Regions from separate parts of the Fictibacillus sp. WQ 8-8 genome, predicted to be linked through region 2. Evidence: predicted binding sites of a transcription regulator. Region 2 holds the regulator's gene; each other region holds the start of a gene.
The links. The regulator CtsR, encoded in region 2, represses protease genes until heat stress. The targets are predictions, from matches to a motif close to ATGGTCAATAAAGGTCAAACA.
Positions count from the first base shown of each region.

Region 1 (10,395 bases), on a different contig from region 2:
CATCAGGAGTAAGCGACATACCGCCCGGCAGGATGGAAAGCAGCCCCTGGTCTTTCAAAAAGCTGACCTCCGCACGGAGAACCCTTTCCGTCATATTGAGGTTGATGGCAAGGCTTCGTCTGCCGATGGGTTCATGAAAGCGAACAATTTTAAGTATGCTGTATCGTTTTCTCATAACCTCCAGAAGATCAGGCAAAAGCTTCTTCTGTATTTCTATCAAATCGTTCATCATGCATTCCCCTTGTCTTTTTGTACGGCAGAACATAAGAGGAGCCCAATACTTTTAGGGACATTTATCGTCCCGGTTAGCCATTTTACGTCCCAATGATGCTATAAAAAAATGACTATGTTTAAGTCTCCTTCATTCTAACAAAACATGTGACAACATTTCAACAAAAATTACTTATCAATTGTAAGTAAACGCTTTCTTAATGATTCCTTATGAATCTGCCCGTACTGAATCTCTTCATCCGCTACCGTAATCACTGGGATCATCATCCCATATTTTTCGATGAGTTCATCTGATCGGTAAATATCAACTTTTTGGATCTCCATCGGAATTTCCTCTTGAAGTTCCTCTAATATAGTATGCGCTTTATCGCAGAGCGGACAATGGTGTTTTGTATAAAATGTGATCGAAAGTGGACTCATACTCAACATTCCCTTTTCATCTTTTTTTATTCGTACCCTTGTTATCATTATAAATTAAAAACAAAGCACCTGGCTTGGCTTAATAAGAAAAGCGCAGGCGCCCAGTTTAGGTCCGACAAGCGCTGGAACTATTGCCCCGCAACACGCTTTTTGTGTTGAAGGGCAATAGTGAAGCATCGCTTCTACGCTCGGGTGTCAGGAATATCTTTTCCGCTTGGAAGAGGAAGCGATGTTCAGCTCCTCTCTGTACTTGGCGACCGTACGCCTTGAGATGCTCAAGCCCTTTTCGCTGGCAAGCATTTCGGCAATCGCCTGATCAGACAGCGGCTTTGCTTTATCTTCTGCTTCAATTACTTTTCTTATGGCAAGCTTGGCCGTTTGGGCAGAAGCGTTCTCTCCGTTTACCGTTTCGATTTTTGCTGTAAAAAAATATTTCAGTTCGAATGCGCCTTTCGGTGTTTGAATGACCTTGTTTTTAACCGCCCGGCTGACTGTTGATTCGTGCATGCCGATCCGTTCAGCTACTTCCCTTAAGGTAATCGGAACGAGATGTTCAGGGCCCCTTTTTAAAAAGTTCTGCTGAACTGAGACGATCTCTTTGGCGATCATGATGAGCGTGTTCTTTCTTTGTTCAAGGCTCTTCTGCAGCCATTGAAGCTTTTGATAATGTTCCTGCAAGTACTGTGCAGCACCGCTGGCCTTTGATTTTAATAAATGAGCATAGCTTTCATTCAGCTGCACTTTGGGCGTGAAATGATCGTTGATGGCGAGTTTGTACGTTCCATTATCTTCAAAGACGGAAAGGTCTGGATACAAGTATCCCAGTTCACTGTGGCTGGACAGTTTTTGCCCCGGCTTCGGATCAAGAGTCAGAATAAAGTCGGCAGCCTGTTCTACAGCCTGTACATTCGTTCCAAGAGCAGCAGCAATCTGCTTAATTTTTCGGTCTGCGAGCTGATCAAGGTGAGTATCAGCGATAAGGTAGGACAGATCATCCTCCATGCCAAGCGATTTCAATTGCAGTAGAAGACATTCCCTAAGGTTACGGGCTCCAATGCCTGCTGGCTCCAGCTGATGAAGCCAATCTATGGCTTCTCCATATCTTTCGGTGCTGATTCCGAAACGCTGTTTAATTTCATCTTCCGTTATATCCAGGTATCCGGCCTGGTCTATATTTAAGATGAGATAGCGGACAACAGCTGCAATCTCATCTGATGCAGGTATGGCTAACGCTTGATGAAGCAGGCGGTCGTGCATGGTTTCTTCAGCAGGCTGCATCATCCCGATCACATCCGCATCTTGCGTTGTTTTACTTTTTTGAAGCGCTTTCTTTTTATCGGTATTAAAAAAGACTGGCGAATCCGCCAACTCAATGAGGGGATTTTCTACCGCTTGTTCTTGTAAAAATTGAGAAAGTTCATAGCAAGGATATTGCAGGATGGCAATGGCCTGGCGAAGCTCTGCAGTCATGACAAGACTTAAATTTTGTTGTTGAAATAATCCCAGCTCCATTATAAATCCCTCCCGTTACTATGATACTATAGAATGTCAGCAGGCAACACTGAAAAAGATTTGAAGTTCCTTCCATCAGGTTAACACTGCTGGAGCTTGCGATTTTTGGGCACAAAAAAAAGGACCATTACTGGCCCTTTTATCACGCTATTAAAGTTTAGTAACGTTAGCAGCTTGAGGTCCGCGAGCACCATCAACGATTTCAAAAGATACTTCTTGACCTTCGTCTAAAGATTTGAAACCTTCAGATTGGATAGCAGAAAAGTGTACGAATACATCGTCTCCACCTTCAACTTCGATGAAACCGAATCCTTTTTCTGCGTTGAACCATTTTACTTTCCCGTTTTGCATGGGTATATCCTCCTGTCGGCGCGTTAAAGCGCTTTAAAAATTGGAACCATGTGACAATGCTACAAAAACTAAAAGAAAACACATATTGTTTACATCCAGTCATAATAACACGTATATGGTCAGCACAACTATATCATGGTAATTTCCAATTGTCAAAACAAGGCGCTTAATTTATTCTTGGTGCCTGGCACCAAGAATATAATTTTCTGTTTTGGTGCCTGGCACCGGAATCTGATACTATATAAACAGTTGAAACGAAGGAGTGCTGCAACCATGGCTGAACAATTTTCAGTGGCTTTTTTTGAAGAAAATTTCAAACAATACATCGAACGGAACAAAGACGTGTTTACGAAATCGCACGCAATGAATGCCTATTACCGATCCATTGTCGGAACCCTCATCAATGACCATCTCAACAAAAACGCAGAAATCGTCCGCCGGATCCGAAATCTCGAAACAGCTTATACAAATGTAAAGAATAGCTGATCCTCTTTAACTATAAAACTTTTGACGTGCCATACGTTTAAAACCTGGTGTCGCGGGAATGATGATGATAGTCTAAACATATTGTTAAATAAAGGATTGTGAAGCCTCTACATAGAATTATCAACAAAGAAGCTTTTCGTTTGACCTTTTTTGACCTTTTTTGTATGATGTCAGTAACACATGAAAACACACCATAAAAGGAGGATTATTCATGAATTTAATTCCTACAGTTATTGAACAAACGAACCGTGGCGAACGTGCATATGATATTTACTCCCGTCTGTTAAAAGACCGTATTATCATGCTTGGAAGCGGCATTGATGACAATGTATCCAACTCTATCGTAGCTCAGCTGCTCTTTCTTGCTGCCGAGGACCCTGAAAAGGATATCTCCCTTTACATAAACAGTCCTGGCGGATCCATCACAGCAGGTATGGCGATTTATGATACGATGAACTTCATCAAGCCTAACGTTTCCACGATCTGCATCGGTATGGCGGCTTCCATGGGAGCATTCTTGCTTGCAGCCGGTGAAAAAGGAAAACGCTATGTACTTCCAAACTCTGAGGTTATGATTCACCAGCCTCTAGGCGGAACACGCGGACAGGCAACAGACATTGAAATTCATGCTCGCCGTATCATCCAAATGCGCGAACAGCTTAACAAAATTCTTTCTGAAAAAACAGGCCAGCCTCTTGAAGTGATTGAGCGCGATACAGACCGTGACAACTTCATGCTAGCTGAGGATGCTGTAAAATACGGACTTGTTGACCGTGTCATCTCTTCCGTAGAAGATCCTAAAAACATTTAATGAAATGAAAACAAGAAAGCCGCTCATCTTTTTACGAGCGGCTTTTATTTTGGGGAGATGATCATGAACCTATACAATGTCCTGGTTTCCATCGGAGTCATCTTCATCGTAATTTTAATATTGGCGATGTTCGCCCGGACAAAACGGTAAAGCTTCTTCGGTATCCGGGCTTTCTAGCAATGGGAGACAGTTTACATAATATGTGTTTGGCTAGTATTTCTTATATTTTGGCCCCGGCAATCTGCGAACCCTACATGCGGCAAAACGCCCATAACAACACAAAAAACAGGGCAAAAGCTCTTCGATGATGATAGGATCATATCGAACCCGCTTTTGCCCTTTTACTTCTTCTATTTTCTTCAATAAAACCTAGTTCTGCTCCGTAATGAAGGCTTCAAGCCCCTTGATCGCTTCTTCTTCATCATGTCCGCTAACAGAAATGGTAATATCGACGCCAGATCCGATGGCCAGGCTCATGATTCCCATAATACTTTTTGCATTGACTCTTTTTCCGTCTTTTTCTACAAATACTTCAGAGTTGTAACGGTTCGCTTCCTGCACAAATAAGGCAGCCGGACGGGCTTGCAATCCGGTTTTCAATTGAACAGTTACCTTCTTCTCGATCATTGCTGTTCCTCCTTTTAAAGATTAGTGTGTAGTTTTGTTTTTATTTCGAAATGGGTTGTCCTAACCGAATTTTGTCAGCGATTTCATCAATTTTCCGAAGCCTGTGGTTGACGCCCGATTTGCTTACTGCGCCTGAAGAAACCATCTCACCTAGCTCTTTCAGGGTAATTTCCTGATGGGCGACGCGGAGTTCAGCGATCTCGCGGAGTTTGTCAGGAAGAACTTCGAGACCAACCTGGTTTTCAATAAATTTGATATTCTCGACCTGCCTCATTGCTGCACCCACTGTTTTGTTCAAATTGGCGGTTTCGCAGTTTACGAGGCGGTTGACGGAGTTTCTCATATCCTTCAAGATCCTGACGTCCTCAAAATAGAGCATAGCGTTGTGCGCTCCAATTAAAGTAAGGAACTCAGATATCTTTTCCCCGTCTTTCAAATAAATAATGTATCCTTTTTTGCGTTCAAGCATTTTTGCCTTTAGATCAAAGGTGTTCATCAGCTCGCACAGGGCTGCTGTATGTTCCTCATACATTGAAAAAATCTCAAGATGGTAACTCGTTTCCGGATGATTGATAGATCCTCCGGCAAGAAAAGCACCTCTCATGTATGATCGGCGGCAGCAGGAATTCTTTTGAATGTTTTCTGCGATCCCCCTGTTGAACGTGAAGGTTTCATCTATGATATTTAAATCCTCTAGAAGAGCTCTTGCTTCCTGAGTGAGCCTGACGATGTACACGTTGTTTTTCTTCAGCCTCATTTTTTTCCGGACCAGGAGTTCCACATGAAAGGAATACACTCTCTTGATCAATGTATAGATAAGCCGGGCAATGGCGGCATTCTCAGTTGGAATATCCAGAACGATCTGGCGGTTCGAAAAAGAGATAGAACCATTCATTCGGATCAGCGCTGCCAATTCCGCCTTTGCACAGCAATCTTTCATCTCCAGTTGGGTCAGTTCTTTTTTTGTTTCTGCCGCAAAAGACATCTTTTTCACCCCTCTTCTATCCACTACGGTAACGTGAGGGTTAGATAGCTGTTATTCAGCCTTCAATTTCTGAAAAAACTACTCCTTTATCCCAGTAATGAAAGAAGCAGTTCAGATACACGTTTCGCATCATGGCGCACTAAAGTGCCATATTGAATTATATTATCACTAATGATCTTAAAACCAAAAGATTTTAAACGATCCATATCGCAGGTAACCTGTTCGGCTCCCTCTTCGCGATAGAGTTCCAAAAATTCTTCAGGAATAATTTCATTGTTAACGATCACGACATCAACAATTTTTTCGCCGACGTGATCAATCAGTGCCTGGACATGGTCACTTGCTGAAAAGTGGTTCGTTTCCCCTTTTTGAGTCATGGCGTTACAAACATAAACTCTAGGCACCGTTGACTTGAGAACGGCATCCCGAATACCGCCAACCAATAAATTGGGCAGGATGCTCGTATAGAGGCTTCCGGGTCCCACAACAATCAAGTCAGCCTCATTGATCGCGTTTACGCTGGCCTCTAATGGTTCGATATGGTCAGGCGTAAGAAATACACGCTTAATTCGTTTATTGCGGAGAGGGATTTTGGACTCCCCGGTAATAAATGAACCATCTTCATATTCTGCGTTTAAGATGACGCTTTTATTAGCCGCCGGCAGCACTTGCCCTCGGACATTCAGCACCTTGCTCAGTTCCCTGATCCCCATGACAAAATCCCCGGTGATGTCATGCATGGCAGCCAGCAGCAAATTCCCCAGGGAATGGCCGGTAATGCCGTCACCAGTTGTAAAACGATGCTGAAAAAGCCGTTCCACTAGAGGTTCAACCTCAGAGAGTGCAGCAAGGACGTTGCGCACGTCTCCCGGTGGAGGCATATCGTAATCTTTTCGGAGTCGGCCAGAGCTGCCTCCATCATCAGCAACGGTAACGATCGCCGTAATGTCTACGGGAAAGCTCTTTAAGCCTCTGAGAAGAACGGAAAGCCCGGTGCCTCCTCCCAGAACGACTATTTTAGATATAGGTTTCATTTAAGACTTATCCTTTCCCATGTCACGATGGCTGCTCAATGTAACAAACTCTTTGGACAAAGCATTCTTAATGTACTCTGCCAGAGCAACCGAGCGGTGTTTTCCGCCTGTGCAGCCAATTCCGATAATCAGCTGGCTTTTCCCTTCCCGCTTATATTGTGGAATCATAAAATTTAATAGATCGATAAGCTTTTCAAGAAAAGTCTTTGTTTCAGGCCACCGCAATACATATTCTGAAATATCCGGTTCTAGTCCAGTCCTTGGCCGCATGTGGTCAATGTAATGTGGGTTCGGCAAAAATCGCACATCAAATACGAGATCGGCATCGATCGGCATCCCGTATTTAAAACCAAATGACATGACATTTACGGTAAATGGATGGGACTTTTCCGAAGAAAATCGCTCAATAATCTTTTCGCGGAGCTGAATCGGTTTAAGGTCCGTTGTATCGATCACTTGCTGTGCACGGCCTTTTAGCTCTTCCAGCATTTCACGTTCCTGCATGATTCCCTGAAGAGGATTTCCGCTTTTCGCCAGGGGATGCGACCGTCTTGTTTCTTTGTATCTGCGGACGAGCGCTGCATCCTTGCTTTCAAGGTAAATAATCTGTGGCTGAATGTGAGAGTGGACAGGCAGCTGATCAAGCGTTGAAAACAGCTGGTCAAAAAACTCGCGTCCCCTTAAGTCCATGACAAGTGCCACTTTATTCAGCTTTCCATGTGACTCCTCCATAAGCTCAACAAACTTTGGCAATAATGCGGGAGGAAGATTATCAACACAAAAGAAGCCCAGGTCTTCAAAACTCTGCATCGCTACTGTTTTTCCTGCCCCGGACATCCCAGTTATAATTACCATTTGAACGTCCTGCTGCTCCATAACCGTTCCCCCCTCTTATTCTAAAAATCGTTAAAATATCGTTGATGTATTGTATGTGTTTAATCCTGTCGCCGTGTAAACTGCCGATCAAGCCGGATCGAGGCGATAGGACAGCAGTTCAAAATCCGGTGTATACGTGAACGTTCCAAAAATCATTCCCGTCCCGGTGAGAACATAATCCAAAATATGATGATCTCCAGGCGCCATCGGCAATGAACGTATTTCAGAGGCCTTTTTCCAGGCTAGAATCCCTTCATCAGACTCTTCCAGTGCCTCTCCTTCAGCTTCGGTTGCCAAAAAGGTGAACATCATCCATTCAGAAATAATCTTGTCTTTTTCTTTGATAATAAAATTAAATACACCCTTCAACTGAGGGTTTTTAATATAAACTCCTGTTTCTTCACGGTATTCCCGAATGACAGAATCCCTGATGGATTCCTCTGACTCCATCTTGCCGCCAGGGGCAACCCACCAGCCTCTTCTTGGTTTCTGCAAGAGAAGCACTTCGTTTTCTTTGACTAAAACACAGTTTGTTACTCTTTGCACAATGTTCACCTCAATCACCTGTTACATTAACTTTAGTATACTAAAAAATGCCACTCCTCACAATGAACACGTAGGATAGAACTAGTATTCCACAAAAAAAGGGCGCGGAATGCTTCCGCGCCAAAAGTCTTGCAATTTATAAAAAGGGGGTCAATTTCTTATTATTTATAGTACCCCATTTTTATTTCACCACTGTTACAGTCTGATTAAAACAGAATTACGAATTTACGCTTTCATTCTTTCTTTTAATTCCTCAACAAAATGCTGTGCCGATTGGGCGGCAATACTTCCGTCCCCCGTTGCTGTAACGATTTGGCGAAGTGTTTTTTCCCTTACATCGCCTGCAGCAAAAATGCCGGGAATCCTTGTTTCCATAAGCTCATTCGTTTCAACATAACCCGCTTCGTTTGTAATCCCCAAATTGACGAAAGCGCCATTCAAGGGAAGCATACCAACGTAGATGAATACGCCGTCTGCAGAAAACTCACGCTCTTCACCAGTCTCGGTGTTGACAAGCGTTAATTTGCTGACCTTATTGTTCTCACCGTGGATTTCTTTAACGGTATGGTTATATAAGAAATCGACTTTCTCATTATCAAAAGCACGCTGCTGAAGAATCTGCTGAGCACGCAATTTATCACGACGATGCACGATGGTTACTTTGCTCGCAAAACGTGTAAGGTAGACACCTTCTTCAACCGCAGAGTCTCCCCCGCCGACAACAACGAGCTCTTTATTTTTAAAGAACGCTCCGTCACATACCGCACAATAGGAAACGCCGCGTCCGCCAAGTTCCTTTTCACCTGGTACTCCTAGCTTTTTATATTCTGCGCCCGTTCCTATAATGATCGATCTTGCTTTAAATTCTTTCCTTCCGGATACGACCGTTTTGTATTCCTCGCCGTCGATGATCTCTTTCACATCACCGTAAGCATACTCCGCGCCGAATTTTTTCGCATGTTCAAACATTTTATTGGACAGTTCAGGCCCCAAGATCGTTTCAAACCCTGGATAGTTCTCTACATCTTCCGTATTGGCCATCTGTCCGCCCGGGATTCCGCGCTCAAGCATCAATGTGCTGAGGTTTGCCCTGGACGTATAGACAGCCGCAGTCATGCCCGCAGGACCTGCGCCGATGATTATAACGTCGTAAATTTTTTCTTCACTCATCATGATCCACTCCTTTGATCCTTCCCCAGAACATCTGTCTGCAAATCTTTATATTGTAGTTACATGGTATCGGCCAAAGGCTTTTTCGTCCATAGATTTGCTCAATCTACCCGTTCAAGACCTCTTTTGATAAATTGAATGCGCGAGGAGAGCATGGAAACCGTTATCCCATACAGCTCGGCGATCTGGCGCTGGGTTGCTCCGTCTTTTCGTTTTCTGGATACATAATCAATAGCCGCAGCAATCGCCTTATCATTTCTGAGCAGCGAGCTTTCAGAACGAGCCAGAATCATCGTTTCCAGCCATAAGAACGTCACATCGTCATCAATGGAAGCTCCATTTTCCTTCATGATAGAAAGGATGCTCAGCCCACTTGCAATGGTCGGAGAAACATTCTCTATGATCTGCTCTCCATCTTCTCCTTGAATAGAAACCTTTGTACCCGGATTCATCTCTACTAAAAGACTGGCCGCTACTTCTTTAAGGACGGTATGTTCATCATCCCTTGTGCAAAATTCCTGTAAGGTTTCAATGTTTTCTTCGCTATTATTCCCACGCAGTAAGGTTAAATGCACCAATTTACTTTTTTGCAGACCGCGTGCCACGTTATTAAAGCGCTGCATGAAATCCCTTTTTTGGGCATTCTCCTGTTTCACATACGAAGGCGCCCGGTATTGATAATCAGCACCCGTGACAGTCAGCTCGTCATTTTGTGCTTTCTCAAGATAATAAGAAGCGACCTGGCTTTTCGGATCAAGTTCCTGTGCCTTTGACCAGCAGTTCATTGCCCGCTCGGTCCGGCCAAGCGCATAGAATGAAACAGCCAGTAAATGAAGATAGGAAGGATCATTGTAGTAGTAATGTTTGTTGATGGATGCCAGCCAGCGGTTAGCCCAGGCATGCTCATTAAAGATGCCGAACGTGCTGCCGAGTTTATAGCGATGGTCCGGATGAATTGGATAGACCTTTTTCATCCCCTCAACCATTTCAGCAGCCTCTTCTTTTTTCCCCAATTGCTCGTAAAAAATAGCAAGATTACAGAGGGCATTCAAATTGCCCGGATTTTTATCCAGGATGGACGTGAGCACGTTCAATGCTTCCTCAAATTCATTTAAATAAAAATGAGTAAGAGCAAGATTGTTATACGCAGCCCAAAACGCAGGATGCTTGCTGATGAGTTCAGCCAGCTGTTTTTTTGCTTCCTTCAAGTCGCCTTTTTCAATACTGTGCCGGGCCTCTTCATGGCCGATGATCAATTCCTCTTCCTCTGTTAAAGCTTCACTTCCGGTCTCAAAATTGATCAAATCGATCAGTTCAAGTGCATCATCAAAAAATTCACCGTCAGG
Region 1 is NZ_JAMXKG010000001.1:226,692-237,086, forward strand. Features, by position in the region: gene M1K46_RS01175 (sugar-binding transcriptional regulator) at 1-229, opposite strand, end outside; gene M1K46_RS01180 (glutaredoxin family protein) at 400-699, opposite strand; gene rpoN (RNA polymerase factor sigma-54) at 847-2,163, opposite strand; gene cspD (cold-shock protein CspD) at 2,314-2,514, opposite strand; gene yvfG (protein YvfG) at 2,788-3,000, shown strand; gene clpP (ATP-dependent Clp endopeptidase proteolytic subunit ClpP) at 3,212-3,811, shown strand; gene M1K46_RS01205 (HPr family phosphocarrier protein) at 4,181-4,438, opposite strand; gene whiA (DNA-binding protein WhiA) at 4,479-5,423, opposite strand; gene M1K46_RS01215 (gluconeogenesis factor YvcK family protein) at 5,510-6,457, opposite strand; gene rapZ (RNase adapter RapZ) at 6,458-7,333, opposite strand; gene M1K46_RS01225 (NUDIX hydrolase) at 7,421-7,879, opposite strand; gene trxB (thioredoxin-disulfide reductase) at 8,105-9,049, opposite strand; gene M1K46_RS01235 (tetratricopeptide repeat protein) at 9,151-10,395, opposite strand, start outside.
Region 1: the regulator CtsR is predicted to act here: its motif matches at 3,138-3,158, upstream of clpP (ATP-dependent Clp endopeptidase proteolytic subunit ClpP).

Region 2 (10,395 bases):
TTCATAAGGAATAGTGATACCTCCGATAATCAGAGGGCGCCCTTCGACGAGCTGGTGTACATCATAGCCTTGTCCCACTCGAATCATGTTTTTCCCTCTCCCTTTGTGCCAAAATGGCATTGGCGAATAGTATGTCATGCACCGTTGTTAATTTAATGTTTAAATAATCTCCCTCGACGATGGATACAGGGTAGTTCATTTTTTCTACGAGGCTGGCATCGTCCGTGCCGAGAAAATCAGCTTCAGCTGCCACCCGGTGAGCGTCCAGTGCGACGGGAAGACGAAAAGCTTGTGGGGTCTGGACAGCCCACAAGCTCGCACGGTCTACCGTTTCACTCACGGTTCCGCCTGTTGCTTTTTTTACCGTATCTTTTAAAGGAACAGCCAAAATGGCCGCTCCTGTTTCATTCGCTTTCAGCACAAGTTCATGAATGTTTTCTCTTTCCACAAAAGGGCGTGCACCATCATGAATCAGTGCCAGGTCCGTGTGCTGCACTGCTTTTAATCCTTCAAAAACACTGTGCTGCCGTTCTGCCCCGCCTTCAACAATCCGGGCAATCTTTTGAAAACGCCCATTTTCAGCCAATTCTTGAAATTGAGCCTGTTCTAACCGATTCACAGCCAGGATGATTTCCCGGCACCACGGATCTTGCTCAAATACAGAAAGTGTATGAGCAATGAGCGGTCTCCCGTTCAGTTCGATCCATTGTTTGTTCTTTCCTGCATTCATCCTTTTTCCCTGGCCTGCAGCAGGAATGACTACGCTATATTCCAACAACCTTCTCCACCACACTATACCGCGTACAGAGAAATCCATGGCTCTCTTGTAAGCTCGTTAATTATAAAGCTTTCTCCAGAAGTTTCGGCTTGGCAAAAATCATCCGTCCCGCAGAAGTCTGCAGTACACTCGTCACGAGGACATCGATGGTCTTACCGATATAGTTTCGGCCTTCTTCCACCACGATCATCGTTCCGTCATCAAGATAGCCAACACCCTGGTTATGCTCCTTGCCGTCTTTTATCACCTGCACGATCAATTCTTCACCAGGCAATACGACCGGTTTAACCGCGTTGGCAAGGTCATTTATGTTCAATACTAACACATTTTGAAGCTCGCATACTTTGTTTAAATTAAAATCATTCGTTACAACGATACCGGACAGAAGCTGGGCGAGTTTCACCAATTTGCTGTCCACTTCGCTCACTTCTTCAAAGTCGCCTTCGTAGATCTCCACTTTGATGGAGAGTTCCTTTTGGATGCGGTTGAGAATATCAAGTCCGCGCCTTCCTCTGTTCCGTTTCAATACATCGGACGAGTCGGCAATATGCTGAAGTTCTTCCAGCACAAAGCGAGGAATAATGAGCGGGCCTTCAAGGAAACCGGTCTGGCAGATATCCGCGATTCTTCCGTCAATGATGACGCTCGTATCTAGAATCTTATATTTTCCTTTAAGCTTTTCTTCTTCCGTATCCTTTTTCCGTTCTTTTCCTGAGCGGTTAATGGAGAACAGATTAATCAGCTCATCCCGCTTTTTAAAACCAACCTGGAAACCGAGGTAGCCTAATAACAACGTTAGAAATATGGGCAGAACCGAACTGAACACCACAATATTGATGTTATTAAGAGGAAGTTGTACAAAAAAAGCAACTATAAGTCCGAATATAAGTCCCATCGTTCCAAAAAGAACATCAGTGACCGGAGCTTTTACGACGGTTTCTTCCACCCACCGGATCAGCCCAACAATATAATCAGTCACCCAAAACGTAGATAAAAAGAATATAAGTGCCCCTAAGACGGCGCCCGCATAAGATGAAGTCAATTCTGACGGCAGATCACCCAAATTGAGAATACGGATAATGTCAGGGACATAGATAAAACCAAGCATGCCACCAACAACAACAAAAAACAGCTGTACAAATCTTTTAAGCATGCATTTCACCTCCCTTAACCATTATTTACAGATTGTCTGTTTTGAAACGTGCTCTTTTGATAATTTCCATAAAAATTACCCATTTATATATGCCTGTCTACAAAAAGCTGCTCCTGAATCCGTTTCAGGCCTTCTTTAATTTTCTTGGCACGGATTTCTCCGATGCCCTCTACTTCATCCAGCTCTTTGATAGAAGCTCGCAAAATACTCGGAAGACTGTCGAATGTTCCGATTAAATTTTCCACAATGAGCGTCGGCAGCCTTGGAATCTTTGAAAGGATGCGGTAGCCACGCGGATGAACGGTTTCATCCTGCACATTGGAAGAAGGGGAGTGTCCCAGCAGTTTCACAATGACATTTTCATCAAACAGCTCGTCGCTGGAAAGCTTTTTGAGCTGACGGAGAATGTGTGCCGGGTCATGTTTTCTGTCTTTTACATAATCTTTGATTAAAAGAACTGCCTCATCTTCTATGTTAGATACAAGTTCTTCCATCTGCATCCGTATTAATCTTCCCTCTACACCCAATTCATTAACATATTTTATGATTTCGCTCTTTATTCTTAGAACCATTTCAATACGGTGGATGACCTGGGAGACCTCCTGAAATGTCACAAGCTCCTCAAATTCAAGAGCACCAAGGTTTGTTACGCTCTGGTCGAACACAACCTTGTATTTTTCGAGGGTCTGGATGGCCTGGTTTGCTTTTGTTAAAATGACACCGATGTCTTTCAATGAATAGCGGATCACACCTTGATAGAGTGTGATGACATTACGTCTCTGAGATATCGATATAACAAGATTTCCGGTCTGCCGGGCTACACGCTCAGCAGTCCTGTGCCGGATTCCGGTTTCGGTAGACGGAATAGACGTGTCAGGCACCAATTGCGTATTGGCATATAGGATGCGAGAGGCATCTTCACTCAGGATGATGGCTCCATCCATCTTAGCGAGCTCATAAAGAGATGCCGGGGAATATTTACAGTTGATGGAGAATCCTCCGTCAACAAGCTGTGTAACTTTATCATTATAGCCGACAACAATGAGGCCGCCAGTATTGGCGCGGAGTACATTGTCTATACCCTCTCTGAGGGGTGTTCCTGGCGCAACGAGCTGGAGCATGTTGCTGATGATCGCTTCTCTTAGTATATGATCCATACCTTATCCTCCCAAAGTATAGTGCAATGCCTCTTCAACAGTAGACACACCAATCACTTCAATTCCTTTAGGGATTGTCCATCCCCCGAGGTTTTTATCCGGGATAATCGCCCGCTCGAAACCAAGTTTCGCAGCTTCATGAATCCGCTGGTCGATTCTTGAAACCCGGCGCACTTCTCCTGTCAGGCCGACTTCCCCGATCATAACATCTGTCGGCCGGGTAGGAGCATCCCGAAAGCTCGATGCTATGCTTACGGCAACGGCCAGATCAACAGCTGGTTCATCCAGACGCACACCGCCGGCGACGTTTAAATAGGCATCCTGATTCTGAAGCAGGAGGCCCACCCTTTTTTCAAGGACCGCCATAAGCAATGAGACTCGGTTATGATCGATGCCTGTTGCCATCCTTCTCGGATTTCCAAAACTTGTAGGAGATACTAATGCCTGTATTTCTACAAGCATGGGCCTTGTTCCTTCCAAAGAAGCAACAACAGTCGATCCGGCTACTCCTTTTGAACGCTCCTCAAGAAAAATTTCAGAAGGATTGAGGACTTCTGACAGCCCAAGCTCCTTCATCTCAAACACGCCGATCTCATTGGTTGATCCAAAGCGGTTTTTGACTGCACGCAAGATTCGGTACGTGTGATGCCTCTCACCTTCAAAGTAAAGCACCGCATCCACCATATGCTCAAGCATTCTCGGTCCGGCAATCGCACCTTCCTTCGTTACGTGTCCGACGATAAAAATAGCAATCCCTTTCGTCTTGGCAATCCTCATAAAATGGGACGTGCACTCCCGGACCTGAGAGACACTTCCCGGGGCACTTGTGACCTCCGGACGGTAGACCGTCTGTATGGAGTCGATAATGACGATCGACGGATTGATTTCTGTTACGGCTTTTTCAATAAGATCAAGGTCAGTTTCAGCCAGGACAAAAAGATCTCCCGCCGATATATTTAGCCGATCAGACCGGAGTTTCGTCTGTTTTACTGATTCTTCACCTGAAATATAAAGCACTTTTTGCCCGTGCTGGGCCAGTTTTGCCGAGGTTTGCAGCAGAAGGGTGGACTTCCCGATTCCAGGATCTCCTCCAACGAGCACCAATGAACCAGGAACAATCCCTCCGCCGAGCACCCGGTTCAGCTCAATCGTATGAGTGTTGATGCGCGGCTCCTGTTCACTTTTTATATCAACTATGGATTGGGGCTTTTGCTGGGTGCCTGAAGCCGAAGAAGTTGTCAGGCCTCTTGTCTGGGTATCACGCTTGATGACTTCTTCCACCATTGTGTTCCATTTGTTGCATCCCGGGCATTTTCCCATCCATTTCGGTGATTCATACCCACATTCCTGGCACATAAAAACAGACTTGTTTTTGGCCATCCATTTCTCCTCTATTTCCAGACTGCTATGGAGCAGCTGGACCATTCTCTCTTTTTTTAATCTTGCTGTCTTTATCTTATCAAAAAAGCAGGCTCTCTTTCCAATGGGGGCATTTGGAATTTAGATAAAATACAGAAAATGATTCGACAAAAACCCGGAAGACGTGACTGCCTCCCGGGTTTTTGTATTTATTTCTATACAATTGGACAAATCCCATCATTTACGATGTAGCACCGACGGTCTCAACAACAAAGTCATTATTATCCACATCAATTTTGACGGTGTTTCCTTTGCTGATGTTTCCTCTTAGCAGTTCTTCTGACAGGCGATCCTCGATCTTACGCTGAAGGGCTCTGCGCAATGGACGCGCTCCGTACTCCGGATCATAGCCTTCATCGGTGATCTTATCGAGTGCCGCTTCAGTGATTTCGATCTCGATGCCCTGATTTTTCAAACGTTTGGTAAGTGAATCGGCCATAAGTGTAACGATCTGTTTGAGATGTGTCTTTTCAAGGGCATGGAAGACAATAATCTCATCAATACGGTTTAAAAACTCTGGACGGAAGGCTTTTTTCAGCTCAGCCATCACTTTCGTTTTCATGTCATTATACTGCTGATCTTCCGTGTGAACCGTAAAACCTAGAGAGCTGTTGCGCTTGAGCGTGCTGGCTCCAACGTTGGATGTCATGATGACGACGGTGTTGCGGAAGTCTACTGTACGCCCTTTAGAATCTGTCAGGCGTCCGTCTTCAAGCACTTGAAGCAGAATGTTGAACACTTCAGGATGCGCTTTTTCGATCTCGTCAAGCAGGATAACAGAGTATGGCTTGCGTCGTACTTTCTCTGTCAGCTGTCCGCCTTCCTCGTGTCCTACATAGCCTGGAGGTGAACCAACGAGTCGTGAAGTCGTATGTTTCTCCATGTACTCAGACATATCAATGCGGATGATCGCATCCTCTTCACCGAACAGGGATTCGGCTACCGCACGGGCCAGCTCGGTTTTACCTACTCCAGTAGGTCCCAAGAAGATGAACGAACCGATCGGACGCTTCGGATCTTTCAAGCCGGCACGGGCTCTGCGAATCGCTTTTGAGATGGACTGAACCGCTTCATTTTGCCCTATGACACGGTTATGAAGAATCTCTTCCAGCTTCAACAGGCGTTCCGTTTCTTCTTCAGCCAGTTTGGAGACTGGAACGCCGGTCCAGCTGGAGACGACCTGCGCGATATCCTCTGGTGTTACCTCTGTATTCTCCTGACCTTGCTTTTCTTTCCATACGTTCTTCGTTTTCTCAAGTTCCTCGCGAAGACGCTGCTCAGTATCTCTTAAGGAAGCTGCTTTTTCAAACTCCTGGCTTTGAACAGCAGCATCTTTCTCCTTGCGAACTTCTTCAAGCTTCAGTTCAAGCTCTTTGAGGTTTGGCGGTGCAGTATAGGAACGCAGTCTCACTTTGGAAGCTGCCTCGTCGATCAGGTCAATCGCTTTATCCGGTAGGAAGCGATCGGAAATGTAACGATCAGACAGCGTTACGGCTGCTTCGATGGCATCATCTGTAATGGTGACACGGTGATGCGCTTCATAACGGTCGCGGAGACCTTGCAAAATCTGTGTACTTTCATCTTTTGTCGGCTCATTTACTGTGATTGGCTGGAAGCGGCGTTCAAGCGCTGCATCCTTTTCAATATATTTTCGGTACTCATCCAGTGTGGTCGCTCCGATACATTGAAGCTCACCGCGGGCAAGGGCCGGTTTAAGAATATTCGATGCATCGATGGCGCCTTCTGCTCCGCCTGCTCCAATCAATGTGTGCAGCTCATCGATAAATAGAATGATGTTCCCCGCCTGGCGGATCTCATCCATGACTTTCTTGAGACGGTCTTCAAATTCACCGCGATACTTGGTACCGGCAACGACCGTTCCCATATCGAGTGTCATGACCCTTTTATCACGAAGCGTTTCCGGAACTTCATTATTGATAATCTGCTGAGCAAGACCTTCTGCAATCGCCGTTTTACCAACACCCGGCTCACCGATGAGGACTGGGTTGTTCTTCGTTCTGCGGCTCAGTACCTCAATGACCCTTTGAATCTCTTTAGAACGGCCGATGACTGGATCAAGGCTTCCATCCTTCGCAATCGCCGTCAGATCTCTTGCAAGGCTGTCAAGTGTCGGTGTGTTCGCGTTCGTAGAAGAACCCCGGTGATTGGATGATGCCTCATTGCTTCCAAGAAGCTGAAGCACCTGCTGGCGAGCCTTATTCAAGCTCACTCCGAGATTATTCAGTACACGGGCTGCCACTCCTTCACCCTCACGGATCAGTCCTAGCAGGATGTGCTCCGTGCCCACGTAAGAATGTCCCAGTTTACGGGCTTCATCCATGGATAGTTCAATAACCTTTTTTGCTCTTGGAGTGTAATGGATGGTTTGCACGGATTCCTGGCCGCGTCCAATTAAGGTTTCTACTTCTTTTTGGATCTTTTCAGGTCCAAGACCAAGAACGTGAAGCGCCTTAGCGGCAATTCCTTCACCCTCACGGATCAAGCCAAGCAGAATGTGCTCGGTGCCAACATTATTATGGCCTAAACGGATTGCTTCTTCCTGTGCCAGCGCAAGTACCTTTTGAGCTCGTTCTGTAAATCGACCAAACATCATAATCATTCACACTCCCATTCAAATTTTAAGCTTCTTCAAGTTTGATTCTTTCCCTTATTAGCGTTGCCCTACGGATATCACGCTCATCAGGATTCAACATTTCATTGGCATATTGCTGCAAAAAGCCCGGTTGTGTAAGTATCATTAATTCATTTAATATGGATCGGGAAATTCCTTCAACAATTCCAAGGTCTATTCCCAGCCTGACGTCGGATAGGCACTGTGCAGCTTCCTTCGATTGGATGATCCGGCTGTTCGCCAGAACTCCATACGACCTGAAGATCCGGTCTTCAAGCTGGATTTTCAAACCGTCCTGCAGAGTTTTTCTTGCTGTTCTCTCTTGCTGAATAAGCTGAAGGACGACACCCCGCAAATCCTCCACAATATCTTCTTCTGATTTTCCAAGGGTTATCTGGTTGGAGATTTGAAAAACATTGCCCTGAGCTTCCGTTCCTTCCCCATATATCCCACGGACTACGAGACCCAGCTGGTTGATTGCCGGTATAATACGGCTGATTTGTTTCGTTAAGACCAAAGCTGGCAGATGCATCATAACAGAAGCACGCAATCCTGTTCCAACATTCGTCGGGCAGCTGGTCAGGTAGCCTCGTTCCTCATCAAACGCATAATCCACCTTTTGTTCGATCCAGTCATCCAATTCAGCTGCGAGGGTTAAAGCCTCATTCAGCTGGAAACCCGAAAAAAGGCACTGGATCCGGAGATGGTCTTCTTCATTGACCATGATGCTCACAGACTCATCATGATTAAGCATCACTGCACCAAACTTTGATTGTTCTGCAAGATGAGGGCTGATTAAGTGCTTCTCTACCAATACCCTTTTTGCGAGAGGTTTTAGCTGATCGAGATGAAGAATTTCAAACTCTCCGAAATTCCCGCAGCTATTTTCCTTACAAGCCCCCGCTAATGTCTGAATAACAGCCTCTGATTCCTCCTTGGAAGCCAGATCTGGAAAATTATATTTTTCGAGGTTTCGGGCCAGCCGGATTCTACTGCTTAACACAATATCTGAATCAGGTCCTTCTTTTTTCATCCAGGGACTGATAGCTTCACTTATAAAATGTTCAAGTGACATGCTCTATTCCCCCTTTTCCCGGTGCTTTTGCTTTTCCAAAAGCCGAATTTGATCACGGGTCTCTGCCGCTTTCTCAAATTCCTCATTTAAAATATACTGCTGCATAGCTTGCTTTAATTTTTCCAATTCGCGTTTTTCTTGAAGCCCGCTGCCAATCCGTTTCGGAATTTTCCCGGCATGTCTTGTATTCCCGCCATGCACCCTCTTTAAAATAGGGTCCAGCTTCGAATCAAAAACTTCGTAGCAATGGCTGCAGCCAAATCTGCCGGATTTGGCAAACTGATTGTAGGTCATGCCGCACTGAGGGCAAGCCTGGACCGACTGTTGAGAAAGTCCTGGAGAAGCCGTTCCCGAAATGGAAGGATCTCCATAAAGCAATCCAGAGAGCAGCTGATGAATAGAGAAAGTATTCGACCCCGGAAGGAATTCTCCTTTTTCTTTTGCACAATGCTCACAAATATGGAATTCTGTTTTCTTGCCGTTTACAATCTTCGTAAAATGTAAAGTGGCAGGCCGCTCATGGCATTCCTGGCAGAACATTTTTTTCCCCTCCCTATTAATAAATGTGATACATCGTTATCTGGTTCTAAATTTTAATGTCCGAATCATTGCTTTTAATAATTCAGCTCGTAATTGATCACGTTCAGGAAGGTCTAACACGTGTAAAACAGAGCGATCTGTCACGCTTAGCATAATCCTCGCCTCGCGTTCGGATACGATCTGCTCATCAAGCAACCGCAAAATAACATTCTCCGCATTTCCTTGTGAAATACGATCATTGATAAGAAGCAGCAGCTGATCAATAAGGTCGACATAATTCTCTGTTTTGACTTTAATGATTCGAATGTATCCCCCGCCGCCCCGTTTACTCTCTACAACAAAGCCTTTTTCCACCGTAAAACGGGTGTTGATGACATAATTAATTTGGGAAGGGACACACTGGAACTTTTCAGCAATATCCGTACGCTTGATTTCAATGAACGTCTCATTTGATCCCGCGATGACCTGCTTTAAATATGCTTCAATGATGTCTGAGATATTTTTCAACCTGCTCCCCTCCCCTCTGACTTTGACTATCTTTGACTATACAATTATATTATAGACGCTTTTTCAGGGTTTATGCAACTAATGTATACTTTTCGCATGATTGGGGGACGAGCTGTTTCTATCACAGTATTACCCGATATTTTTGGGATTAATCGTAACAATTGAAGACTTTTCAGTGTCGAAAACAGACAACACTTTACAGAGCCTGGGCTCAAGGAAGTTTTAGATTTCAAAAGTTTTGTGCGGTGTTTGAGTTTTGTTGAAAAAGGGACTAATGAGAGGTTTTTTAATTTCCTTTTTTGTACGATTGGAGGGCTGCGGGCGGAATAAGAGTGATCTAGACGGTCTGCCCTTGGGTGATTTGGGAGCATTACTTGCGGGTTTGGTGAGTTTACTTGCGGATTTGGCCCTTTTACGTGCGACTTTGAAGGGTTTACATGCGGGAATGGAGACTTTACGTGCGACTTTCCAGCCTTTACATGCCAAACCCCTCATTGTCATAAAAAAGAACATACAAAAAAGCACTGCTGAAATCAATCCAACAGTGCTTCGTTCATGCCCGGCAACGTCCTACTTATACAGGGGCAAGCCCCCAACTCCCATCGGCGCTGAAGAGCTTAACTTCCGTGTTCGGTATGGGAACGGATGTGACCTCTTCGCTATCGCTCACCACCGAATATCCCTTGCTCCGAGCACGACCCAGGCGGCGATATGCAAACCACCTTATTTGGTTGATCCCTCGATGGTTTTATGAAAAATAGAACAAGTAATTAGTTTGTATAGGCTTTATTTTTTCGTTTTCTCTTTGAAAATCATCTTTTTGTGGCTAATGGATACGGTTTTGAAGGTTCTGCTTTGTTGTCCGGGAGCGTTACTTGCGGATTTGGTGGGTTTACTTGCGGCTTTGGCTCGTTTACTTGCGGTTCGACAGCGTTTACTTGCGATTTCACACTCGTTACTTGCGATTCGACAAGGTTTACTTGCCTATCACGTCATTTTCATAAAAGAACATACAAAAAAGCACTGCTGGAATCAATCCAACAGTGCTTCAATCGTGCCTGGCAACGTCCTACTCTTACAGGGGGAAGCCCCCAACTACCATCGGCGCTGAAGAGCTTAACTTCCGTGTTCGGT
Region 2 is NZ_JAMXKG010000019.1:50,899-61,293, forward strand. Features, by position in the region: gene ispF (2-C-methyl-D-erythritol 2,4-cyclodiphosphate synthase) at 1-87, opposite strand, end outside; gene ispD (2-C-methyl-D-erythritol 4-phosphate cytidylyltransferase) at 62-775, opposite strand; gene M1K46_RS23150 (PIN/TRAM domain-containing protein) at 840-1,931, opposite strand; gene disA (DNA integrity scanning diadenylate cyclase DisA) at 2,015-3,088, opposite strand; gene radA (DNA repair protein RadA) at 3,092-4,468, opposite strand; gene clpC (ATP-dependent protease ATP-binding subunit ClpC) at 4,689-7,121, opposite strand; gene M1K46_RS23170 (protein arginine kinase) at 7,147-8,214, opposite strand; gene M1K46_RS23175 (UvrB/UvrC motif-containing protein) at 8,218-8,754, opposite strand; gene M1K46_RS23180 (CtsR family transcriptional regulator) at 8,791-9,261, opposite strand; rRNA gene rrf (5S ribosomal RNA) at 9,819-9,938, opposite strand; rRNA gene rrf (5S ribosomal RNA) at 10,318-10,395, opposite strand, start outside.

Region 3 (10,395 bases), on a different contig from region 2:
TCACGAGTGAAAACTGGATTACAGAGCTTTCTACTCAGGAACTCAGAGAGCTTTTTGTCCTGCGGAAGGAATGGGTAGAAAAAGAGTAAAAAAAGAGGAGCAGACTCAGGATTGAGCAGCTCCTCTTTTTTTATTATTTATAAAGTATGTCATCTCTTAGTGTATTGACGTGATCAACTGCTGTTTCAATATCTTGTTCGGGCACGTTAAACTCCTGAAGCGCTTCTTTTAAGTGAAGAACAATGGCGTCGAAATGCTCAGGCTGGAGATTCATGCCTTCATGTACCTTTGCCATCGACTTTCCGGAATACTGAGCGGGTCCGCCCAAAGCGAAACTCAAGAACTTGGTTTGATGTTTCCTCTGATTTTCCATATCGATATTTTCGAAAAAATAATTTACACTCGAATCGGCCAAAACTTTATCATAAAAACGGTCAACCACTTTTCCTATGGAGTCTTTGCCACCCAATTTTTCGTAAAGTGATGTCTGCAATGATATCTCCTCCTTATGTTACCATTTTCCCCACAAGAGGACAGACATAAACGCTAAGGAGATTTATGGTTTGGACCTGAACACTTTTCTTGCGAATATGAGGTAAAAGAGGAGAGGGAACGGACATTGGATCAATCCCCATAGAGACCAGAACCAATAACGGTAGCCGCGTTTCCTTCCGTCCAGAAACAGCCATGTGCTCTGGCAAAGAAGAATGATGACAACGAGAATTAGTGTCCAAAGCGGCTGGCCGTGTATGTTATGTGTCATTCCATTCACCTTCTTTTCTATGATGTTTATAAAGAAACAGAATAGCACCAATCAGTACGGGAGCCTGAAGGATGACGAAAACAGAAGGGAGCCGAATAAGCATAGCTGCCACGCAGAACAGAACTGCAGCAGCTATCACTCCAAACAGGGCAAGCTCTTTAGCGAGCTGTCTTTTATTTCTGCTGGTTTCCTCAGCTACCATTTGTTCAAAAAAGGCAAGGTCTGGCACGCTGAATTCTTCATATTTTTCAATCTGTGAGAGGCTTTCCTTGAGCTTATCTTCAAGGTTATTTGCTGAGTCTGGATTCTCCTTCACTTTCAGCTAACTCCTTTCTAATGAATCTTAACCCGGTATGAACCCGAGATTTAACCGTTCCGGCGGGAATATTCAGCATGTTCCCGATCTCGTCGTACGTATAACCGTAATAATGCTTTAGGATTAAGGGGGTTCTTGTTTCTTCGTTTAAAAGGCTTACGGCATCTAGCACTTCATTCCATTCTTCATTGATGAAAGCGGCTTTCCATTTCAGGTTTCGGGATGCCTGTTCGTGCTCTTGGTACTTCTGCTCGGTTTTCTTGCGTCTGAACTGGTCGATGTATAGATGGGATGCGATGGAAATGAGCCAGGAAGAAAATTTAGACTTTCCCTCGTATAACCCAATCTTTTGAATGCATTTAAGCATGGTCTCCTGTACAAGGTCTTCTGCTGTTGAACGGTTCATCGTTATTTTCAGTACATAATGAAACAAAATAGAATAATTTTGCTGCAGCAAGAGAGAAAGAGAATGCTGGTCGCCCTTTTTTGCTTTTTTGACCAAATCTTTTTCTTCCATCTTTACGGTGTCCTCCTTGCGACCTGATTCATGAATCAATAGTAATACGTTTTGTGAAGGTAAATCGTTCGTTCTGTTAAAAAATATCTTTTATTAATGGATAAAAGAGGGATACTTTGTTACGTTAGAAATATTCTGTTATCTGGCGAGTCTTTTTACATTAAATTAACTGAGAGGAAGATTGATCATGTATTTACCGTCTTTTTCGTTGGAAGGAAAAACAGCATTGATCACTGGAGCAGGGCGGGGAATCGGCAGGGCACTGGCCATTGGTTTTGCTGAAGCTGGAGCGGATGTTGTACTGATCTCCCGAACTCGATCAGATCTTGATGAAGTTGCCGGCTCTATCGAAAAACTTGGGAGAAAGGCATATGCCTTTACAGTAGATGTGACAGTAAAGGAAGAAATTCAATCATTATATGATTCTCTTACATCACGCCAAATTCCTGTACATATTCTAGTCAATAATGCCGGTATGAATATTAGAAGCAAAGCGCTGGAAGTTTCTGAAGAGGAATGGGAGAAGATCATGAACACCAACCTTCGTTCAGCCTTCTATTTTTCCCAGGAAGCCGCTAAACTTATGAAATCTCAAGGGAACGGGCGAATCATCAACATTTCCTCTGTAGCAGGGCATGTTGCGTTAAGAACGGGAGTAGTATATGCTTCGACGAAAGCGGCGATGATCCAAATGACGAAAAACCTTGCACTGGAATGGGGCCCTTACGGAATCAATGTGAACTCAATTGGTCCCTGGTATTTCAGAACACCGTTAACAGCAGAACTTCTTGCAGATGAAAACTATTTGAATGACATTCTATCCCGCACTCCACTGAACAGAGTCGGAGAACTGGCCGAATTAGTCGGTCCTGCCGTTTTCCTGTCTTCTGACGCTGGTTCCTATTGTACAGGACAAACTCTTTTTGTAGACGGCGGAATGACCGTGTATGGATTCTAGAGAGACAATCTAAGTGTTAAGAGAAAGATCCCGGCCTTGTATACCGGGATCTTTTCATGTTTGAAAATATGCAGGGCAGATGTATAAAAAGTGAGAAAGCGTTAATAATGGTAGCAAATGCAATATATTAAATTACTTTTTAGGAGGATTTTTTTCATGAGAAAACAAGACTTAGTTGACGCAGTAAAATCTGCAACAAACATGAATAAAAAAGAGTCAACCCTTGCGGTGGAAGCTGTTCTTGAATCGATTACCAATGCATTAAGGCAGGGTGAGAGCGTCCAGCTGATTGGATTTGGAACTTTTGAAACTCGCAACCGCAACGCCCGTAAAGGGCGCAACCCTCTAACAGGGGAAGAAATCATGATCGCCGCAAGCAGTGTACCTGCATTTAAACCAGGAAAATCACTGAAAGAAGCCGTTAAAGCAGTATAAAATAAAAAGCCCCGGGTCACGGGGCTTTTTTTGATGAACAAAGTTTTTCCCATGCCTATTATTGTCTCTATTTGTCGGTAAATTCTTGAAGGAAAACCTTACTCCATTATCTAATATAAAAGGGATTGAGACACAATACGACAGAATGATAGTTGAGGGTGTGGACTGAAAATGATGCTAACCAAAGATGAACTTCTTCCGAGACTTGGTGTTTTCAAAAAATTAATTGATGTTTTGCCTGAATTTATATGCTTGAAAAATAGAGAAGGCCATTGGATAGAGGCTAATGAATTTGCACTCCAGGTATGTGGAGTGGACCGCTGTACGTATAAAGGAAAAGCTCTTGATGAACAGAACTCCTGGTGTAATGCAGGGATGATCGAGCGGTCAAAGGAAACAGACAAGAAGGCTTGGGAAACAGGACATCCGATAAAAATTCAAGAAGAAGTGCAGCAAAAAGACGGATCGTATATTTATCTTGAATTAATCAAACAAGCTACTTTTGACGAAGAAGGGAATCCTTTGTTTTTGTTTGTGACAGGAAGGGACATCACCCAGCATAAAGAAAAGGAAGAAGAGCTGAGTGTCGCGCTCGAACTTTTGGAATCTGTACTCGAGGGCACGACTGACGCCATTTTAATTGTCGATACAAAAGAAAATCTGATCAAGGTCAATCATGCCTTTGAGAATATGTTCGGCTGGGAAGAGCATGACCTTCTATCCGATGAAATCGATTCGCACATTATCATACCGGATGAATTCAAAGCGGAATCTAAAAGTATTATGGGCCTTCTTGCCGAAGGAAGTACGGTTCCTTCCTTTGAAACCCAGAGAGTCCGGCGTGATGGATTAAGGATTGATGTATCCATATCGTTTTCTGCGATCCGCAACATGCAGGGCAGAGTCATCGGTTTCTGTTTGATTTACCGGGATATTTCAGCACAAAAAAAGGCAGAGCGGGCTCTCCGTGAGAGTGAGGCGAAGTACCGTGTCATTGCCGAGCATTCTAAAGATTTAATCGCCGTAGCCAATCCCAATGGGGAACTGATCTATAGTTCACCTTCCCATGAAGCCATCCTCGGATTCTCTAGTAACTTAGATGAAATAAACAGAATTCTTTTTTCAAGGATTCATCCGGATGATTGGGAATTTCTTAGAGCTGCCTTTGCGAAGGCCAAAATGAAAAAAAAACCTTTTACCTTTGAATGTCGCCTGATGCATCAAAATGGAGATTGGCTGGTCATGGAGACTAATGCGGTTCCGGTACTTAACGAATGGAACGAGATAGAAAGCTTCGTAACGATCGCTCGGGATATTACAGCAACGAAGGAAACTGAGGAATTGATAAGAAAGTCGGAGAAGCTTTCTGTTCTGGGAGAGCTGGCGGCAGGAGTCGCCCATGAAATACGAAACCCCCTTACATCCTTAATCGGCTTTGCCCAGCTTTTAAAGGAAACAGATGAAGAGATGAAAACCAAATATGTTGCAATTATGCTGACGGAATTAAAACGAATTAATGACATTGTCGGGGAGCTTATGCTAGTGGCCAAGCCGCAAGCCGTCCACTTCGAATACAGTTCATTAGAAGATATGCTTCAATCTGTGATTCGCCTTCTGGACACACAAGCCATTATTAAAAACATACAGATTCAATTAAAAGTGGATAAAGATATTCCTTCTATTTATTGTGTGGAAAATCAGCTGAAGCAGTTATTTATCAATCTGTTAAAGAATTCCATTGAAGCCATGGGTCAAGGAGGAATCATCACGCTTGCTGTCATAAAGAAAAAAGGAAGCGTAGTGATTAAGATTGAAGACCAGGGTTCGGGCATACCGAAAAACAGGCTTGGAAAATTAGGAGAACCTTTTTATACGACTAAGGAAAAGGGAACAGGGCTTGGTCTGATGGTATGCTATAAAATTGTAAAAGAACATTACGGTAACATTTCTTTTGAGAGTGAAAAGAATAAAGGAACAACTGTTCAAGTGAAATTGCCCATCTATCCATTTTCAGTCGTTTAGAAATAGGCACCCGGGACATACTGATTCTAAAAAGGCAGGATGATGAGATGTCCCCCTACCGAATTTTTTTCGTATACAGGATGAATGATCTTCGCTATCTGCATGTACACGGGATGGATATGGTAAATAAAAAGCTGTTTACTGTTCTGTTGTACTCACCGGATGATTCCATTGATCTTACTCTGAATACAGAGCATTTGCCGCAGGAACTTCTGGAGACGCTGTCCAAGGAAAAGGAAAACATAGATGGAGGCAGCTACGATCTTGCACATTGGCAGCCGATGCAGTGGAATCAAGATTTAAATGCATTAAAAACGAACTAGACCAGTTCAAATAGAGCTGGCTTTTTTTATAGATGTGTAATGTCTAGCCCCAGGCGCTTCGGCTTTTCCAACTAATCACTGGTGCCGGATTGGATGATATGGGTCTTTACCTTTACCGATAGGGGAACATCAGGATATTAAGGGACATTATTCTGTTCATGTTTTAAATAGTGAAAATCACTTGTTCCTATTTTCTACTAAACAGCTTGTATTATACCTAAAAAAAGGGGGCTGTCCAGAAAGTCGAAAATTGACCTTCAGGCAGCCCCTTTTTGGCTTGAAAAATCTTCAATGAAAAGTTAATTGAAGTGGAAGATGCGAGACTCCTGCGGGACTAGCGTGACAGGTGAGACTCCCGCCGGTGCTTGCACCAAGAGGCTCACCGCACGCCCCGCGGAAAGCGAGCAGCCTGGAACGGAAATCAACAGCTTACAGACTTCTTGGACAGCCCCTCTTTACGTACTATCTTCTTCTTTTCATAAACAGAACGATAAGGATGACTACGAGTACTAGGATGATTAGAGTTTTCATGGATTAGTCCTTTCTAAGGTAAATTTGTACTTTATTATTACCCTGTCCGCATTCTCCTTAATCTGCTGTTTTTAAAATAAAACCTTCCCCGGATTTAAAATATGGCGGGGGTCGAACTGTTCTTTGATCATTTTCATCAATGGCAGGGTATCGGCATGCTCCTGCTGCAAATATTTCATCTTGCCGATTCCGATTCCATGTTCACCGGTACAGCTTCCTCTTTTAGAAAGGGCATACTCGACAATCATCTCATTAATACGATTGGCTTTTTGTGTTTCTTCTTCGCTGCTCTTATCAAACATGAGAATAGAATGGAAATTCCCATCACCGACATGTCCGAGAACTCCGCCGTGCAGACCTTCCCTTTCTATCAGTTCACGAGCGTAAACCACAGCGCCTGTTAATTCAGATAAGGGCACACACACATCTGTCAGCATCATCTCTCTTCCAGGAAACCCATGCTTAAATGCATAGGCAAGGTGATGTCTTGCTTCCCAAAGCTTTGCCTTCTTTATAGAATCTGTTTCGAATATCAGATCTTCAGAACCGTTAGCTGACAATAGTTCTTCAGCAAAGGCAACATCCTGCTGCATACCGGATGGGTTACCATGAAACTCCAGGAAAAGAGTGGGCTTTTCGGGATAGGAGGTTTCACTGTGCTGATTGACCTGCCTGATGGAATATTCATCAACAAGCTCTACACGGGCTAGTGAGTTTCCTGAGGAAAGAAGAGATATTGCGCCATCTACCGCCGCTTTAACACTAGGGAAAACCGCTCTTCCAGCAACAGTAGCCTCAGGAATGCCATAGACTTTGAGTGTAAGTTCAGTAAATACACCTAACGTGCCTTCCGAACCGACAAAAAGACTTGTCAAATGATACCCGGATGATGATTTTGCGGCGAGCCCGCCTGTATGGATAATCGAGCCGTCTGCAAGGACGACTTCCAGATCTCTGACTTGAGGCCGCATGATTCCATACCGCACGCTAGTCGTACCGCTCGCATTCGTTGCTGCCATCCCGCCTAACGTAGCATCTGCTCCTGGGTCAACAGGGAAAAACAAACCGTACTTTTTTAATGCCTGATTCAATTGTGTACGCGTTACCCCCGGCTGCACCCTGACTAGGAAATCCTCTTCACGCACTTCCAAGATCTTGTTCATATTCTGGAAATTAATAGAGATGCCGCCCTGGAGTGGAATGCAGTGACCTTCAAGACTTGAACCTGCTCCAAAAGGAACAACAGGAATCTGGTGTTCGCTGGCGTATTGTAATATAGAAGAAACTTCGGAAGCTGAATCAGGAAAAACCACCACTTCCGGAAGTACAGGTGAATGATGGGACTCATCTTTGCTGTGCTGCTGAAGGATCGTCTCGTTGCTTGTTGCACGTTTTTCATCGGTAAGTTTTTTCATTTCTATAAGCAAATCTTCATGTAGTACTGGCATGTAAAAATCCTCCCTTGGGTGTATGTTGAATAATCTCTCTTAAGGGTACTTATAGATGTAGACATAAAAATCCTTTTTTTATTCTGGTAAAATAACAAAAATCAGCCAAGACTATGTGTGAGGTGATGACATTGAAAAGCTGGCTGCTTATATTGGGGTTTATCATCGTTTTAGCCGGATGCGGCACAACGGAAAAGAATGAGGCTAAGAAGGGAGAACCAGTCATGGGAGACGGAAACAAGCAGGAACAGAAAAAAGACGATCCTGAAAGAAACAATGGCGGAGGAATTGTTGCAGGCGCCATCGAGCCTAAACTTTCGATTCTCGAGCAAAAAGCTGGGAGCGCGCTATTGCGCTATGAACTGAAAAATCAGACAGAGCAAGTCAAAATATTTGAATTCACAAGCGGTAAGAAATTTGACTACATTGTGAAAAATAAAGAGGGCAAAAAAGTTTATCAATACTCAGATGACCATATGTTTACTCAAGCTCTTTCGAAGATCGCTTTAAAACAAGGAGAAACCTATACACAGGACATCATAGTCAAAAATTTGCCAGCCGGAACATATACGATTGAAATCTGGCTCACGGCAATAGATGAGGATAACGATTACAGACAGAAGCAAACATTTGAGATTAAATAGTGAAGAACCCGCTCATGAAGCGGGCTTTTTTATTGGGTTGTGGTCTCCGATTCAGAAAAAAACAGATCATTTGATTTTCGGGAACAAGAAGTGTAAGGTACTAGAAACCAAAGATAATGATACACACTTAAAATAAGCAAGTATAAATTATTTGAGCAAAAACCTTGAAAGTCAAAGAAGGTCAAAGTATAATAAAGCCATAAGGTCAAAGATAGTCAAAGTCAGACAAAACAAATGACCTATTACAATGAAGGAGGAAATGCTTTATGCGATGTGAACAATGTAAAGTGAATCCTGCGACTATTCATATGAATGTTTCTTTTAATCAACACAAACAACAATTAACGCTTTGTACAGATTGCTACCATAAAGTAACACAATCCATGAACACTGCAGGAGGTATAAATCCTATGAATCAATTCTCATCCTTTGACGAATTCTTTAAACAAATGATGAGCAGCGGAATGAATTCAGGTATTTCCAGCGAGCAGCAGTCTCCTAAGACCCAGCAGGGTGGCGGAGGAGGATTCCTAGATCAATTCGGGCGCAATATAAGCCATGCAGCGAAAGCAGGCTTGGTCGACCCAGTGATCGGCAGGGAAGAAGAAATCAGCCGTGTCATTGAGATCTTGAATCGCCGAAATAAAAACAACCCTGTTCTCATCGGGGAACCAGGGGTAGGTAAAACAGCCATTGCAGAAGGTCTTGCATTAAAAATTGCAGAAGGCTCTGTGCCGGCTAAACTTTTATCTAAAGAAGTCTATTTGCTGGATGTGGCATCTCTTGTTGCTGATACAGGAATCCGCGGCCAGTTTGAAGAACGGATGAAGCAGCTGATCGCTGAACTTCAAAAACGCAAGAACGTCATTCTTTTCATTGATGAAATTCATCAGATTGTCGGTGCCGGGTCTGCGGAAGGATCTATGGATGCGGGTAACATTCTAAAACCTGCTCTAGCACGAGGAGAGCTTCAAGTTGTTGGGGCAACCACACTGAAAGAATACCGCAAAATTGAAAAGGATGCCGCGCTTGAACGCCGTTTTCAACCAGTAATCGTTAATGAACCTACGCCAGAAAAAGCGTATGAAATCTTAAAAGGACTAGCTCCAAAATATGAACAATATCATGAAGTAAGCTTTTCTGATGATGTTCTAAAAGCATGTGTAAATCTTTCTCACCGCTATATTCAAGACCGATTCCTTCCAGATAAAGCGATCGATCTCATGGATGAGGCAGGTTCAAAAATCAATCTGCTGCACTCAGGAAGTGAAACTTCTTCTATTGAAGAACGATTAGAAGAAATTTCTAAGGAAAAAGAAAAAGCAGCATTGAGCGAAAATTATGAGCTTGCAGCCAAACTTCGCCAGGAAGAACTTCAGCTTCAGGAAAAACTGACCGAAAACGAACCAAAAATGAAAACAGAGGTTTCATTGGAAGATATTCAAAAAATCGTTGAACAGAAAACAGGAATCCCTGTAAGGAAGCTTCAAGCGGACGAACAGGCAAAAATGAAAGATCTTGCGAAAAACTTATCCCAAAAAGTCATCGGACAAAAAGAAGCGGTGGATAAAGTATCAAAAGCCATCCGCCGAAGCCGTGCAGGCCTTAAAGCCAAAAGCCGTCCAATTGGATCCTTCTTGTTTGTCGGTCCGACTGGGGTAGGTAAAACAGAGCTTACGAAGTCGCTTGCAGAAGAACTGTTCGGTGATAAGGAAGCCATGATTCGCCTCGATATGAGTGAGTACATGGAAAAACATGCCGTGTCCAAGCTGATCGGTTCACCTCCAGGCTATGTCGGCCATGATGAAGCAGGACAGCTGACAGAACTGGTGCGCCGCAAGCCTTATAGCATCATCCTACTCGATGAAATTGAAAAAGCTCATCCGGACGTCCAGCACATGTTCCTTCAAATTCTTGAAGATGGACGCCTCACTGACAGCCAGGGCCGTACGGTAAGTTTTAAGGATACAGTCATTATCATGACGAGCAATGCTGGTTCTGGAATTAAACAAACGAAGAAATTAGGATTTACAAACGAGGTGGCTGAAGTTCAAAAAGAAACAAGCATTCTCGATGCGATCGGTTCTTACTTTAAGCCAGAATTCCTTAACCGTTTTGACAGTATTGTGCAATTCCAGTCACTTAAAGAAGAAGATCTTGTTCAAATCGTAGACCTTATGCTTACAGAATTGAAAGCAAACCTGGTTGAACAAGGCATCTCTATCAGTTTTACGGATGAGGCGAAAAAGAAAATTGCTGAACTGGGCTATCATCCATCGTTCGGCGCACGTCCTTTGCGCAGAGTGATTCAGGAGAAAGTGGAGGATGCTGTTGCAGATGTCCTTCTGGAGCAAGAAGAAAGTACAGAATTACGTGTTGATGTTCGTGAAAATGAATTAGTTGTAGAAAAAAGAGAAATAAAATAATACTAAAAAAGA
Region 3 is NZ_JAMXKG010000006.1:108,778-119,172, reverse strand. Features, by position in the region: gene M1K46_RS14810 (DEAD/DEAH box helicase) at 1-89, shown strand, start outside; gene M1K46_RS14805 (group I truncated hemoglobin) at 134-493, opposite strand; gene M1K46_RS14800 (sigmaY antisigma factor component) at 557-763, opposite strand; gene M1K46_RS14795 (YxlC family protein) at 753-1,079, opposite strand; gene sigY (RNA polymerase sigma factor SigY) at 1,051-1,596, opposite strand; gene M1K46_RS14785 (SDR family NAD(P)-dependent oxidoreductase) at 1,784-2,554, shown strand; gene M1K46_RS14780 (HU family DNA-binding protein) at 2,711-2,989, shown strand; gene M1K46_RS14775 (PAS domain-containing sensor histidine kinase) at 3,161-5,011, shown strand; gene M1K46_RS14770 (hypothetical protein) at 5,059-5,334, shown strand; gene M1K46_RS14765 (FAD-binding oxidoreductase) at 5,937-7,313, opposite strand; gene M1K46_RS14760 (BsuPI-related putative proteinase inhibitor) at 7,445-7,957, shown strand; gene M1K46_RS14755 (ATP-dependent Clp protease ATP-binding subunit) at 8,224-10,383, shown strand.
Region 3: the regulator CtsR is predicted to act here: its motif matches at 8,125-8,145, upstream of M1K46_RS14755 (ATP-dependent Clp protease ATP-binding subunit).